Variovorax sp. PBL-E5: one gene and its partner. The protein of the gene in region 2 interacts with the protein of the main gene of each other region in a pairwise test. Links are inferred from orthologs where the notes say so. Each region holds a gene or a part of one and is shown on either strand. Other genes may lie near its edges.

Region 1 (6,123 bases), 480 kb from region 2 along the record:
GAGGCCTACGCCGCGGTCGAGCATCCCAAGGGCGAGTTCGGCATCTACCTCGTGAGCGACGGCGCCAACAAGCCCTACCGGCTGAAGATCCGTGCGCCGGGCTTTCCGCACCTCGCCGCGCTCGACGAGATGTCGCGCGGCCACATGATCGCCGACGCCGTCGCCGTGATCGGCACCATGGACATCGTGTTCGGCGAAATCGACAGGTGAACGCGCCAATGACCTCTGCCACTTCCCACGACACACCCACCGGCGCCTCGGCGCCGCTGTCGGCGGCGACGCTCGATCTCTTCGCGCGCGAAGTCGCCAAGTACCCGCCGGCAGGCAAGCAGTCGGCCGTGATGGCCTGCCTGACCATCGTCCAGAAGGACGAAGGCTTCGTGAGCATGCAGCGCGAGCGCGAGATCGCCGCCTACCTCGGCATCGCGCCGATCGCCGTGCACGAGGTCACGACCTTCTACAACATGTACAACCAGCGGCCGGTGGGCAAGTACAAGCTCAACGTCTGCACCAACCTGCCATGCCAGTTGCGCGACGGCGCGGTGGCGCTCGTGCATTGCGAGAAGAAGCTCGGCATCCGCATGGGCGAGACCACGCCCGACGGCATGTTCACACTGCAGCAGAGCGAATGCCTGGGCGCCTGCGCCGATTCGCCGGTGATGCTGGTCAACGACCGCACCATGTGCAGCTTCATGAGCAACGAGAAGATCGACCAGATGATCGACGGCCTGCGCAACGCGGCGACGGAGGGCGCGCCATGACGACCTCCGAGCAAGTGCTCTCGCAGTTCCAGGCCACCGGCGTCCAGACCTGCTTCCACGACCGCCACATCACGCCGCAGATCTATGCCGGCCTGAACGGCACCAACTGGCGCCTGGCCGACTACGAGGCGCGCGGCGGCTACCAGGCGCTGCGCAAGATCCTCGCCGAAGGGCTGACGCCCGACCAGGTGATCGCCGAAGTCAAGGCTTCGGGCCTGCGCGGCCGCGGCGGCGCGGGCTTCCCGACCGGCCTCAAGTGGAGCTTCATGCCGCGCCAGTTCCCGGGACAGAAGTACCTGGTCTGCAATTCGGACGAGGGCGAGCCCGGCACCTGCAAGGACCGCGACCTGCTGCAGTACAACCCGCACATCGTGATCGAGGGCATGGCCATCGCCGCCTATGCGATGGGCATCAGCGTCGGCTACAACTACATCCACGGCGAGATCTTCACGACCTACGAGCGTTTCGAGGAAGCGCTCGAAGAGGCCCGTGCCGCCGGCTATCTCGGCGACGGCATCCTGGGCAGCAGCTTCAACTTCCAGCTGCACGCGACGCACGGCTTCGGCGCCTACATCTGCGGCGAGGAGACCGCGCTGCTCGAATCGCTCGAAGGCAAGAAGGGCCAGCCGCGCTTCAAGCCGCCGTTCCCCGCCAGCTTCGGCCTCTACGGCAAGCCGACGACGATCAACAACACCGAGACCTTCGCGGCCGTGCCGTGGATCATCGTCAACGGCGGCCCGGCGTACCTCGAATGCGGCAAGCCGAACAACGGCGGCACCAAGATCTTCTCGGTCAGCGGCGACGTCGAGCTGCCCGGCAACTACGAGATCCCGATGGGCACGCCGTTCTCCAAGCTGCTCGAACTCGCGGGCGGCGTGCGCCGTGGCCGACAGCTCAAGGCCGTGATTCCCGGCGGCTCCTCGGCGCCGGTGCTGCCGGCGTCGATCATGATGGACTGCACGATGGACTACGACGCCATTGCCAAGGCCGGCTCGATGCTCGGCTCGGGCGCGGTGATCGTGATGGACGACAGCCGCTCGATGGTCGAATCGCTCAAGCGGCTTTCGTATTTCTACATGCATGAGTCCTGCGGCCAATGCACGCCCTGCCGCGAAGGCACGGGCTGGCTCTGGCGCGTGGTGGACCGCATCCACAACGGGCAGGGCAAGGCCTCCGACATGGACCTGCTCAACTCGGTGGCCGACAACATCCAGGGCCGCACGATCTGCGCGCTCGGCGATGCCGCCGCAATGCCGGTGCGGGCCATGATCAAGCACTTCCGCCACGAGTTCGAGGCGCTGATTCCAGGCTACGTCCCCAAGACGACGGCCAAGGCCTGAGCAAGACACACATATGGTTGAAATCGAACTCGACGGCAAGAAGGTCGACATCGTCGAAGGCAGCATGATCATGCATGCGGCCGACAAGGCGGGCACCTACATTCCGCACTTCTGCTATCACAAGAAGCTCAGCATCGCGGCCAATTGCCGCATGTGCCTGGTCGATGTCGAGAAGGCGCCCAAGCCGATGCCGGCCTGCGCCACGCCGGTCACGCAGGGCATGATCGTTCGCACCAAGAGCGACAAGGCCATCAAGGCCCAGCAGTCGGTCATGGAGTTCCTGCTGATCAACCATCCGCTCGATTGCCCGATCTGCGATCAGGGCGGCGAATGCCAGCTGCAGGATCTGGCGGTGGGCTACGGCGGTTCGTCCTCGCGCTACGAGGAAGAAAAGCGCGTCGTGTTCCACAAGGACGTCGGCCCGCTCATCAGCATGGAAGAGATGAGCCGCTGCATCCATTGCACGCGCTGCGTGCGCTTCGGCCAGGAAGTGGCCGGCGTGATGGAGCTCGGCATGTCGCACCGTGGCGAGCATTCCGAGATCGAGACCTTCCTCGGCGATTCGGTCGACTCCGAACTCTCCGGCAACATGATCGACATCTGTCCGGTCGGCGCGCTCACCAGCAAGCCCTTCCGCTACAGCGCCCGCACCTGGGAGCTGTCGCGCCGCAAGTCGATCAGCCCGCACGATTCGACCGGTGCCAACCTGATCGTCCAGGTCAAGAACAACAAGGTCATGCGCGTCGTTCCTCTCGAGAACGAGGACGTGAACGAATGCTGGATCGCCGACCGCGACCGCTTCTCGTACGAAGCGTTGAACAGCCCCGAGCGCCTGACGCAGCCGATGCTCAAGCAGGGTGGCCAGTGGCAGCAGGTCGACTGGCAGACCGCGCTCGAATACGTGGCCAACGGCCTGAAGCAGATCAAGGCCGACCACGGTGCGCAAAGCATCGGCACGCTGGCGAGCCCGCACAGCACGCTCGAAGAGCTGCACCTGGCCAAGCTGCTGATGCACGGCCTGGGCAGCGGCAACATCGACCACCGTCTGCGCAACGCCGATTTCTCCGCGTCCGAGGGCGTGCGCTGGCTTGGCACCTCGATCGCTTCGCTGTCGCAGCTGCAACGCGTGCTCGTGGTCGGCAGCAACCTGCGCAAGGACCATCCGCTGTTCGCGCAGCGCATCCGCCAGGCGGTGCGCAGGGGCGGCGTGCTGAGCGCAGTGACCTCGCCCGAACTGTTCGCCGATGCCGATGCCTGGGCGATGCCCGTGGCGAACGCCGTGCGCGTGCCGGCGCATGACTGGTTCGATGCGCTGGCCGAGATCGCCGGCGCGATCGCCGAAAGCATGGGCGCCGCGGCGCCGGTGAGCCGCACGGCCGCCGCCGGCGACGCCGCGAAGGCGCTGGCCGCTTCGCTGCTCGGCGGCGAACGCAAGGCGATCCTGCTCGGCAACGCGGCCGCGCACCATGCCGAGGCCGGCAGCCTGCTCGCGCTGGCCCAGTGGATCGGCGCGCAGACCGGCGCCAGCGTCGGCTATCTCACCGAGGCCGCGAACACGGTCGGCGCGCAGCTCGTCGGCGCCTTGCCGAAGGAGGGCGGCCTGCACGCAGGCGCCATGCTCGGCGGCGCGCTCAAGGCGGTGCTACTGCTCAACAACGAGCCGGTGTTCGATTCGGCCGCGGGCGTCTCCGCGGTCGATGCGCTCGCACACGCCCAGATGGTCGTGACGCTGAGCCCCTTCAAGGCCAACCTCGAATTCAGCGACGTGCTGCTGCCGATCGCGCCGTTCACCGAGACGCCCGGCACCTTCGTCAATGCCGAAGGCCGTGCGCAGAGCTTCCATGCGGTCGTCAAGCCGCTGGGCGAAGCGCGTCCGGCGTGGAAGGTGCTGCGCGTGCTGGCCAATCTGCTGGGTCTTTCCGGCTTCTCCTTCGAATCGACGGCCGATGTGCTGGCCGATGCCGGCTTCGCCGCGCCGGGGCCGGTGCCGGCCGATCGGCTGAACAATGCCACGACGGCCGCGATCGCCGGCGGCGGCGCTTCGCATGCGGCGCCTGCGGTCGCCGGCATCTACCAGCTCGATTCGATCGTCCGCCGCGCCACCTCGCTGCAGCTGACGGCCGATGCGCGCCACGCGCATGCCGCCAGGCAGGAGGTGTCGGCATGATCGACGCGATCTACGGCTTCGGCCTCGGGCTGGCCCATGCCGGCTGGTGGACCGGCTTCTGGTGGCCGATCATCTGGACGCTGATCAAGATCGTGGTCGTGGTGATCCCGCTGATGTTGGCCGTGGCCTACCTGACGCTGTGGGAACGCAAGGCGATCGGCTTCACGCAGATCCGCATCGGCCCCAACCGCATTGGGCCGCTGGGCCTGCTGCAGCCCATCGCCGATGCACTCAAGCTGCTGACCAAGGAAATCATCCTGCCGACGGTCGCCAACAAAGGGCTGTTCCTGCTCGGGCCGATCATGACCATCATGCCGGCGCTGGCCGCGTGGGTGGTCATTCCGTTCGGGCCCGACGTCGCACTGGCCAACATCAATGCCGGGCTGCTGTTCGTCATGGCCATCACCTCGCTCGAGGTCTACGGCGTAATCATCGCGGGCTGGGCCTCCAACTCCAAGTACGCCTTCCTCGGCGCGCTGCGCGCCTCGGCGCAGATGGTCAGCTACGAGATCGCGATGGGCTTCTGCTTCGTCGTCGTGCTGATGGTGTCGGCCAGCCTCAACATGAGCGACATCGTGGCGGGGCAGGGCAGGGGCCACTTCGCGGCCATGGGCGTCGGCTTCCTGTCGTGGAACTGGCTGTCGCTGCTGCCGATCTTCTTCGTCTACTTCATCTCCGGCCTGGCCGAGACCAACCGCCACCCCTTCGACGTGGTGGAAGGCGAATCGGAAATCGTCGCGGGCCACATGATCGAGTACTCGGGCATGAGCTTCGCCATGTTCTTCCTGGCCGAGTACGCCAACATGTGGCTGGTCTCGATCCTGACCGTCATCCTGTTCCTCGGCGGCTGGCTGCCGCCCTTCGAATTCCTCAGCTTCATTCCGGGCTGGATCTGGCTGGGCATCAAGACCTTCTGCGTGGTCACCATGTTCCTCTGGGTCCGCTCGACCTTCCCGCGCTTTCGCTATGACCAGATCATGCGGCTGGGCTGGAAGATCTTCATTCCGGTCACGCTCGTGTGGCTGGTGGTGGTCGGCGCCTGGATGCAGACCCCGTTCAACATCTGGAATTGACTGGAATCGCCATGTCTGCGCACACCGCCACGTCGAGCGCGCCCTCGTTCTCGCTCAAGGACTTTCTGTCCAGCTTCATGCTGTTCGAATTGTTCAAGGGCCTGGCCCTCACCGGCAAGTACGCGTTCAGCCGCAAGATCACCGTGCAGTTCCCTGAGGAAAAGACGCCGCTGTCGCCGCGCTTTCGCGGCCTGCACGCGCTGCGCCGCTACGAGAACGGCGAGGAGCGCTGCATCGCCTGCAAGCTGTGCGAAGCCGTGTGCCCGGCGCTGGCGATCACCATCGAATCCGACGTGCGCGACGACGGCTCGCGCCGCACCACGCGCTACGACATCGACCTGACCAAGTGCATCTTCTGCGGCTTCTGCGAGGAAAGTTGCCCGGTCGACTCGATCGTCGAGACCCACATCTTCGAATACCACGGCGAGAAGCGCGGCGACCTGTACTTCACCAAGGACATGCTGCTGGCCGTCGGTGACCGCTACGAAAAAGAGATCGCCGCCAACAAGGCAGCGGACGCCAAGTACCGCTAAGAAAACCAAGTCGATCCATGGACGTCAAGACCGGTCTGTTCTATCTGTTTGCCGCGGTGCTGTTGTTCGCGGCCTTCCGCGTCATCACCGCGCGCAACCCCGTGTATGCGGCGCTCTACCTGGTGCTCGCCTTCTTCCAGGCCGCGGCCATCTGGCTGCTGCTGCGCGCCGAGTTCCTCGCGATCGTGCTGGTGCTCGTCTACGTGGGCGCGGTGATGGTGCTGTTCCTGTTCGTCGTGATGATGCTCG
Region 2 (7,488 bases):
CCATGCGCACCACCTCGTCGCCCTTGATCTCGGCCTTGAAGCCGCAGCCGACGCCGCAGTAGCCGCAGGTGGTGACGACGCTGCGCTCGGGCTGGCCGATGGCGATCAGCGTCTTCTCCTTCAGCGCGTCGGTCGGACAGGCCGCGACGCAGGCGCCGCAGCTCACGCATTCGGAGTCCATGAACGATTCGTTCTGCCCCGCCGACACGCGCGACGCGAAGCCGCGGCCGCTGATGGTCAGCGCGAAGGTGCCCTGCGTCTCCTCGCAGGCCCGCACGCAGCGGTTGCAGACGATGCACTGCGCGGGGTCGTAGGTGAAGTACGGATTGGATTCGTCCTTCGCGTCGCTCGCATGGCTCGCACCGCCGAAGCCGTAGCGCACGCCCTCCACGCCTGCCGCGGCCACCATGTGCTGCAGTTCGTTGCTCGGCGCCTGCGCGCCGGCGGCATCGGGCGGCAGGTCCGACAGGTAGAGCTCCATCACACCCTTGCGCAGTGCCAGCAGCTTCGGCGTCTGCGTGCGCACCTGCATGCCGGCCTCGGCCGGCGTGGTGCAGGATGCGGGATAGCCCTTGCGGCCTTCGATCTCGACCAGGCACAGGCGGCACGAGCCGAAGGGCTCGAGGCTGTCGGTGGCGCAGAGCTTGGGCACCTGCACGCCGGCCTGCGCGGCGGCGCGCATCAGCGACGTGCCTTCGGGCACGGTGACCGCGGTGCCGTCGATGTCGAGCGTGACCTCGCGCGCCGCCGTGCGTTGGGGCGTGCCGTAGTCGATCTCGTTCAGGGAATCGTGCATCTTCTTCATCTCCTCGTGTCGGCCAGCACGACCGCGTCGTGGGCCGCGGCGCTGTCGAAATCCTGCGGAAAGTGATCGAGCGCCGAGAGCACCGGGTACGGGGTCATGCTGCCCATTGCGCACAGAGAGCCGTGCACCATCGTGTCGCAGAGGTCGCGCAGGAGGCGGATCTGGCGCGGCGCATCGGTGCCGGCACGGATGCGGTCGATCACCTCGACGCCGCGCGTCGAACCGATGCGGCAGGGCGTGCACTTGCCGCACGATTCGACGACGCAGAATTCCATCGCGTAGCGCGCGAGCGCTGCCATGTCGGCCGTGTCGTCATGCACCACCAGGCCGCCGTGCCCGACCACGGCACCGACCGCGGCATAGGCTTCGTAGTCGAGCGGGATGTCCCATTGCGAAGACGGCAGGTAGGTGCCGAGCGGCCCGCCCACCTGCACCGCCTTGATCGGCCGGCCCGAGGCCGAGCCGCCGCCGAAGTCGTAGAGCAGTTCGCGCAGGGTGACGCCGAAGGCCTTCTCGACCAGCCCGCCCTGCCGGATGTTGCCGGCCAGCTGGAACGGCAGCGTGCCGCGCGAGCGGCCCTGCCCGAAGTCGCGGTAGAACTCGGCGCCGCGCGCCAGGATCAGCGGCACGGTGGCCAGGGTGATCACGTTGTTGACCACGGTGGGCCGGCCGAACAGCCCGACGATGGCCGGCAGCGGCGGCTTGGCGCGCACCACGCCGCGCTTGCCCTCGAGGCTTTCGAGCAGCGCGGTCTCTTCGCCGCACACGTAGGAGCCGGCGGCCTTGCGCACTTCGAGCGCGAAGCGATGGCCGGAGCCCAGCACGTCGGCGCCGAGAAAGCCCGCGGCCTCGGCGAGGCGGATGGCTTCGTTCAGCGTCGCGATGGCATGCGGGTATTCGGAGCGCACGTAGATGTAGCCCATCGTCGCGCCGGTGGCGATGCCGGCGATGGCCATGCCCTCGATCAGCATGAACGGATCGCCCTCCATCGTCATGCGATCGGAGTAGGTGCCGGAGTCGCCCTCGTCCGCATTGCAGACCACGTACTTCTGCGGCGCCGGCGTGGCCAGCACCGTCTTCCACTTGATGCCGGCCGGGAATGCGGCGCCGCCGCGGCCGCGCAGACCGGCGTCGAGCACCTGCTGCACGATGTCCGCCGGCGCCATCGCGAGCGCGCGGCGCAGGCCGGCGAAGCCTTCGTGGGCCTCGTAGTCGGCCAGCGACAGCGGATCGGTGATGCCCATGCGGGCGAAGGTCAGGCGCTCCTGCTTCTTCAGGAAGGGGATCTCGTCGGTCAAACCGAGGCCGAGCGCATGCGCGCCGCCGTCGAGAAAGCCGGCATCGAACAGGCCCGCCACATCGCGGGACGTGACGGGCCCATAGGCCATGCGCCCTGCGGGCGTCGCGACCTCCACCAGCGGTTCGAGCCAGAACAGGCCTCTCGAGCCATTGCGCACCAGCGTCACCGCGACACCGCGCGCCGCGGCCTCCTCGGCGATGCGGCGCGCCACGCGTTCGGCGCCGGCGGCCAGCGCGGCCGAGTCGCGCGGCACGTAGACGGTGACGGTCATGCGTGCCCCCACGCTCGGCATTTCGTGTCCTCGCTGCCCCCCAAGGGGGCGCGAGCCTGCTTGGGGCGGCCCGGCGCGGCGCTCACAAGGCAACCTCCTGCTTGACGCTGCCTTGGACAGGTGCTGAGGTGGCGATCCGACTTCCGTGCCCTCGTGGTGACTGCCCGCGGCGCTGGCTGTTCGACAGCCCGCATGAGACCTGCAGCACCCGAGGTGCCGGAAGGCCACGACGGGCCACCGGATGTAGCGCTACGCCTACCCAGCCAGAGCGCCAATTTATGAGCGTCCCGCCATGCCTTCCGACACGGACAGTCTTAACCCAAACCGATGGAGGTTGTCCATGACTCGTAGTGTCTTTGTCGGCCTGGATTGGGCCTACCGCTCGCACGCGGTGTGCGTGATCGATGCTCAGGGCAGCGTGCTCAAGCACTTGACCATCAGCCACGACGCCCAAGGACTGGGCGAGCTGCGGCACGCGCTCGCTGCCTTCGGCAAGGCCTTGCCCATCGCCATTGAACGGCCTTCGGGCCTGATCGTCGATGCCCTGGTTGAAGCCGGCCATCAGGTCTTTGCAATCCACCCCAACGCCGTCAAGGCCAGCCGCCCACGCTACCGCAGCACCAACGCCAAGAGCGATGCGGGAGATGCCTTCATGCTGGCTGACTTGCTGCGTACCGACGGTCATCGCTGGCACGCTTTGCAGCCCCAGTCGGCGGCTATCCGCGGCTTGCGCGCCCGGGTGCGCACACGCGACGATTTGGTGACCACGCGCGTTCGCCTGGCCAACCCGCTCACCGCACTGCTTGATGCCTATTGGCCTGGCGCCGCCTGCATCTTTGCCGCCGTCGATTCGCCCATTGCACTGGCCTTCATCGAGCAGTGGCCTACCGCGCGCAAACTCACCGCCCGCCAGATCGCCGCCTTTTGCAAGCGCCATGGCTACAGCGGCCGGCGTTCGGCCGGTGTCTTGCTCGAGCGCCTTCAGGCTGCCGCGCCAAGCCTGTGCGAACCCACGCTCGCCCAGGCCCACGCTACGGCCGCCTTGGCCTTGGTGGCCGTGCTCAAGCCCCTGAGCGTCCAGATCAAGGCCCTGGATGCACACATTGCCCAAGCCATGACCGCGCTGCCGCAGGCCATCTCGGTGATGTCGCTGCCGCGCGCCGGTTGCATCTGCGCCGCCCAGATCCTGGCCGAATTGGGTGACGTACCTGAGCGCTTTGCCAGCGCCCAGCAGCTGTGCTCCGAGGCAGGCGTCGTACCGGTCACCTACGAGTCCGGCAAGAGTCGCGCCGTCACCTTCCGATGGGCTTGCAACCATCGCCTGCGTCGAGCCATTACCTGCCTTGCAGACAACTCTCGTCATGCCAGCCCATGGGCTGCCAGCGTCTACAACGCCGCGCGCAAGCGCGGTTGCGATCATCCGCACGCAGTGCGCATATTGGCTCGCGCCTGGACCCGTGTGCTCTGGCGCATCTGGACCAACGGCACTCTCTACGACCCGGCCATCCATTCCAGCGCTTGTCGCATCGAAATCTCTCAAGAGGGTTGACACCGGATGTCTCATGCGTGCGCCCCGGCTTCCTGCAGCAACGCGTCGAAGACCTGCGGCGTGACGCGCACGTGCGGTTCGTCGCCCAGCATCATGGCCGGCGACGAAGCACACAGGCCGAGGCAATAGACCGGCTCCAGCGAGAACTCGCCGTCCTTCGTGGTGCCGTGCAGCCCGCAGCCGAGGCGCTGCTGCGCGTGCGCCAGCAGCGCCTCGGCGCCCATGGCCTGGCACGATTCGGCGCGGCAGATCCGCACCACCCGCCGGCCCGCCGGTTGCGAGCGGAAGTGGTGGTAGTAGCTCACCACGCCATGCACCTCGGCACGCGAGAGGTTGAGCGCACCGGCGATCTCGGGCACCAGCTCGGCCGGGATATGGCCGAGCGCATCCTGCACGTCGTGCAGGATCGGCAGCAGCGCACCCGGCATCGCAGCGCGCCGTTCGAGTACCTCGCGCACGATGGCCAGTGCAGTGACGGAGGGAGGTTGGTCAGTCATCAATGGAAGGTCTCGAAGGCTCGGAATCTCGATGCAAGTTCGCTGGAACAGCGCCCGCGCGCTGAGGAAGCTGCGGCGTGGATTGGATGGCAGGAGTATTCGCAGCGCAATATGCGACGTTCCATCGAAGCCATATGCGCTCGAGTGCCTATGACCCATCCGCGGACCCATGCCGCCGTCGGAGGGCATTCATAATCGGAGCGCGCCGCCAGCGAAAACACACGTACGTATGCATGAAGTCACGATCAAGCCCGAATGGATCATTCGCCGTCCGGGTGGCGTCGCGTTGCCGCGGCGGGTGGTCGACCTGCTGGTCAAGGTGCATGAGCACGGCAGCCTGGCCAGCGCCTGCAAGGCGTCCGGCATGTCCTATCGCCATGCCTGGGACCTGCTGCACGAAGGCGAGCTCCTGTTCGGCGAGACGCTGGTGCTCATGGAGCGCGGCAAGGGCTCGAGCCTGACCTTGCTCGGCGAGAAGCTGGTGTGGGCCGATCGCCGCATCGCCGCGCGCCTGTCGCCGATGCTCGATTCGCTCGCCTCCGAGTTGGGCGCGGAGATCGAGAAGGTGCTCTCGGCCGCGCCCGCGCTGCTGCGCATCCACGCGAGCCATGGCTTCTCGGTCCAGATGCTGCACAACTTCCTGGGCGCGGCCCACGTGCCGAACGAGCTCAAGTACCGCAACAGCCTCGAGGCTGTCGTGTCGCTGCACAACGGTGATTGCGACGTGGCCGGCTTCCACGTGCCGCTGGGCGAATTCGAGGCGCCGGTGCTCGAGCACTACGGCGACTGGCTCACGCTCGGCACGCAGAAGATCATCAACATCGTGACGCGGCGGCAGGGGCTGATGGTGGCGCCCGGCAATCCGAAGGAGATCTACCAGATCAGGGACCTCGCCCGGCCCGACGTGCATTTCATCAATCGCCAGGCCGACTCCGGCACGCGCCTGCTGTTCGACCTGCTGCTGCGCAGGGAAGGCATCGAGCCGGCGCAGATCAAGGGCTACGAGCAGTGCGAATACACGCATGCCGCGGTCGCCGCCTTCGTCGCCAGCGGGATGGCCGATGCGGGCTACGGCGTGGAGACGCCGGCACGCCAGTTCAAGCTCGACTTCATCCCGAGCCAGACCGAGCGCTACTGCCTGATGTGCAACGAGAAGGCGCTGGCTACGCCCGCGGTCCAGAAGATGCTCGAGATCCTGCGCAGCGAGGAATACCGGACGGCCGTCAACCAGCTGCCGGGCTACCAGACCCACGAGTCGGGCACCGTGATCGAGCTGGACCAAGCCTTCAAGTCTCTCGGGGCCGGCTAACATCCAGCGCACGTGAAACCGCAGAACTTCAACTTCCACCATCCCCTCGCCTTCTGGATCGGCTGCATCGCCATCATCGGCGGCGTGCTCGCGCATGTGCCGATGTTCCTGATGGGCCGCTACACCGGCTACCAGATGGTCGGCATGGAGATGGACACCACCATGCTGACCGGCATGGCGATGATCCCGCTCGGCGTGCTGCTGTCGGCCTACGGCCTGATGCCGCGCATCGCGCAGATGCAGAAGAGCCTGCACGGCGACAGCCACCTGCAGTTCCATCTGGCCGACGGCGTGCCGCTCAACGGCGAGCACTGGAAGCTGGTGGGCGTGCTGGTCGTCGCGCTGGCCGTCGACGTGCTCAAGCCGGCCACGCTGGGCTTCGTGATGCCGGGCATGACGCACGAGTACGCGATCAGCAAGGAAACGGCGGGCGTGCTCGCGCTGGTCGCGCTCATCGGCACCACGGTGGGTTCCGTCGTGTGGGGACGGCTGGCCGACATCTTCGGCCGGCGTTCGGCGATCCTGCTGTCGGCGCTGATGTTCATCGGCACCGCGATCTGCGGCGCGATGCCGGCCTTCGGCTGGAACCTCGCGATGTGCTTCCTGATGGGGGCGTCGGCCGGCGGGCTGCTGCCGATCACCTTCACGCTGATGGCGGAGACGGTGCCCGCAGCGCACCGCGGCTGGATGCTGGTGGCGCTCGGCGGCGTCGGCACCTCGGCCGGCTACCTGCTGGCGGCCTGGTCGGCAGCCTTGCTGGTGCCCGAGTTCAGCTGGCGCGCGCTGTGGCTGCTCGGGCTGCCGACGGGCCTGCTGATCGTCTTTCTCGGCCGCTACATCCCCGAGTCGCCGCGCTTCCTCTCGAACGCCGGGCTGGCCAACGAAGCCCGCGCCGTGCTCGCGCGCTTTGCCGGCGGCCAGGCGGCCGGTGCGGGCGCGGCCGGCCCCGCGCCGGTCGTGGCCGAGCCGGAAGAACCACCGGGCGGCCTGATGCAACTGCTGCGCGGCAGCCATGGCCGCATCACCTGGGGCCTGGTGGTCTGCGGCGTGGCCTGGGGCCTGGTGAACTTCGGCTTCGTGCTGTGGCTGCCGACCAACCTGGGCAGCATGGGCATGGACCCGACCGCGGCCAGCGCCCTGCTCGCGCGCTCCGCGCTGCTGGCGCTGCCGGGCATCGGCGTGGTGATCTGGCTCTACCACCGCTGGAGCAGCATCAAGGCGCTGGTGCTGTTCATCGTGCTCACCGCGGCGACGCTCCTGGTGTTCTTCGGGCTCGGCCTGGCACAGGTGCAGTCCAGCCTCGCGATGGTGCTGACGACCGCCCTGCTGCTCGTGAGTTCGAGCGGCGTGATCGCGATGCTGATCCCCTACGCGGCCGAGATCTATCCGGTGCACCTGCGCGGCACGGGGTCGGGCGTGATCGCAGCCAGCTCCAAGTTCGGCGGCATCCTGGGCGCGGGCTTCGGCGTGCTCGGTGTGTTCGGGCATTTCGCCATGTCGGCCCTGCTGATCGCGGTGCCGATGGCCGCTGCGGCGGTGATGCTGGTGCGCAGCGGCATCGAGACCCGCGGACGAGGCCTGGAAGACATCCAGGACACCTTCGCCGCGCCGCGCGGCAGCCTTTAGAGCCGCCGGCCGCCTGCGCGCTCAGGCCGCGCCGCGCAGCATGGAAGCCCGGCGAGCGGCCTTATCCGGAAAAGGCCCTCCATCGCCCCGCAACCCGCATGGATGCTGGCGAATAAGCTTATCCGCATAAA

What was found. Proteins that work in one complex are often made in the same cells at the same time.
Region 1: the proteins of WDLP6_RS13960 (region 2) and nuoG interact in binary tests that used the Escherichia coli proteins (3 or more experiments, as listed by UniProt). The link is inferred for Variovorax sp. PBL-E5 from one-to-one orthologs.

What each region holds. Positions count from the first base shown.
Region 1 is NZ_LR594671.1:3,344,846-3,350,968, reverse strand. Bases 1,737-4,691 are described here. They hold nuoG (NADH-quinone oxidoreductase subunit NuoG), read left to right. Parts: upstream 1,737-2,114; coding sequence 2,115-4,268; downstream 4,269-4,691. Other genes in these bases: nuoH (NADH-quinone oxidoreductase subunit NuoH), read left to right, coding at 4,265-4,691; nuoF (NADH-quinone oxidoreductase subunit NuoF), read left to right, coding at 1,737-2,101. Outside these bases: WDLP6_RS16260 (NADH-quinone oxidoreductase subunit D), read left to right, coding at 1-210; WDLP6_RS16255 (NADH-quinone oxidoreductase subunit NuoE family protein), read left to right, coding at 219-761; more of nuoF, read left to right, coding at 758-1,736; more of nuoH, read left to right, coding at 4,692-5,341; NADH-quinone oxidoreductase subunit NuoI, read left to right, coding at 5,353-5,874; WDLP6_RS16230 (NADH-quinone oxidoreductase subunit J), read left to right, coding at 5,892-6,123. UniProt on the Escherichia coli protein: NDH-1 shuttles electrons from NADH, via FMN and iron-sulfur (Fe-S) centers, to quinones in the respiratory chain. The immediate electron acceptor for the enzyme in this species is believed to be ubiquinone.
Region 2 is NZ_LR594671.1:2,866,713-2,874,200, forward strand. Bases 2,680-5,385 are described here. They hold WDLP6_RS13960 (formate dehydrogenase subunit gamma), read right to left. Parts: upstream 4,423-5,385; coding sequence 3,937-4,422; downstream 2,680-3,936. Other genes in these bases: WDLP6_RS13955 (IS110 family transposase), read left to right, coding at 2,717-3,925; WDLP6_RS13965 (substrate-binding domain-containing protein), read left to right, coding at 4,652-5,385. Outside these bases: fdhF (formate dehydrogenase subunit alpha), read right to left, coding at 1-796; WDLP6_RS13950 (formate dehydrogenase beta subunit), read right to left, coding at 802-2,376; more of WDLP6_RS13965, read left to right, coding at 5,386-5,731; WDLP6_RS13970 (MFS transporter), read left to right, coding at 5,744-7,357. UniProt on the Escherichia coli protein: NDH-1 shuttles electrons from NADH, via FMN and iron-sulfur (Fe-S) centers, to quinones in the respiratory chain. The immediate electron acceptor for the enzyme in this species is believed to be ubiquinone.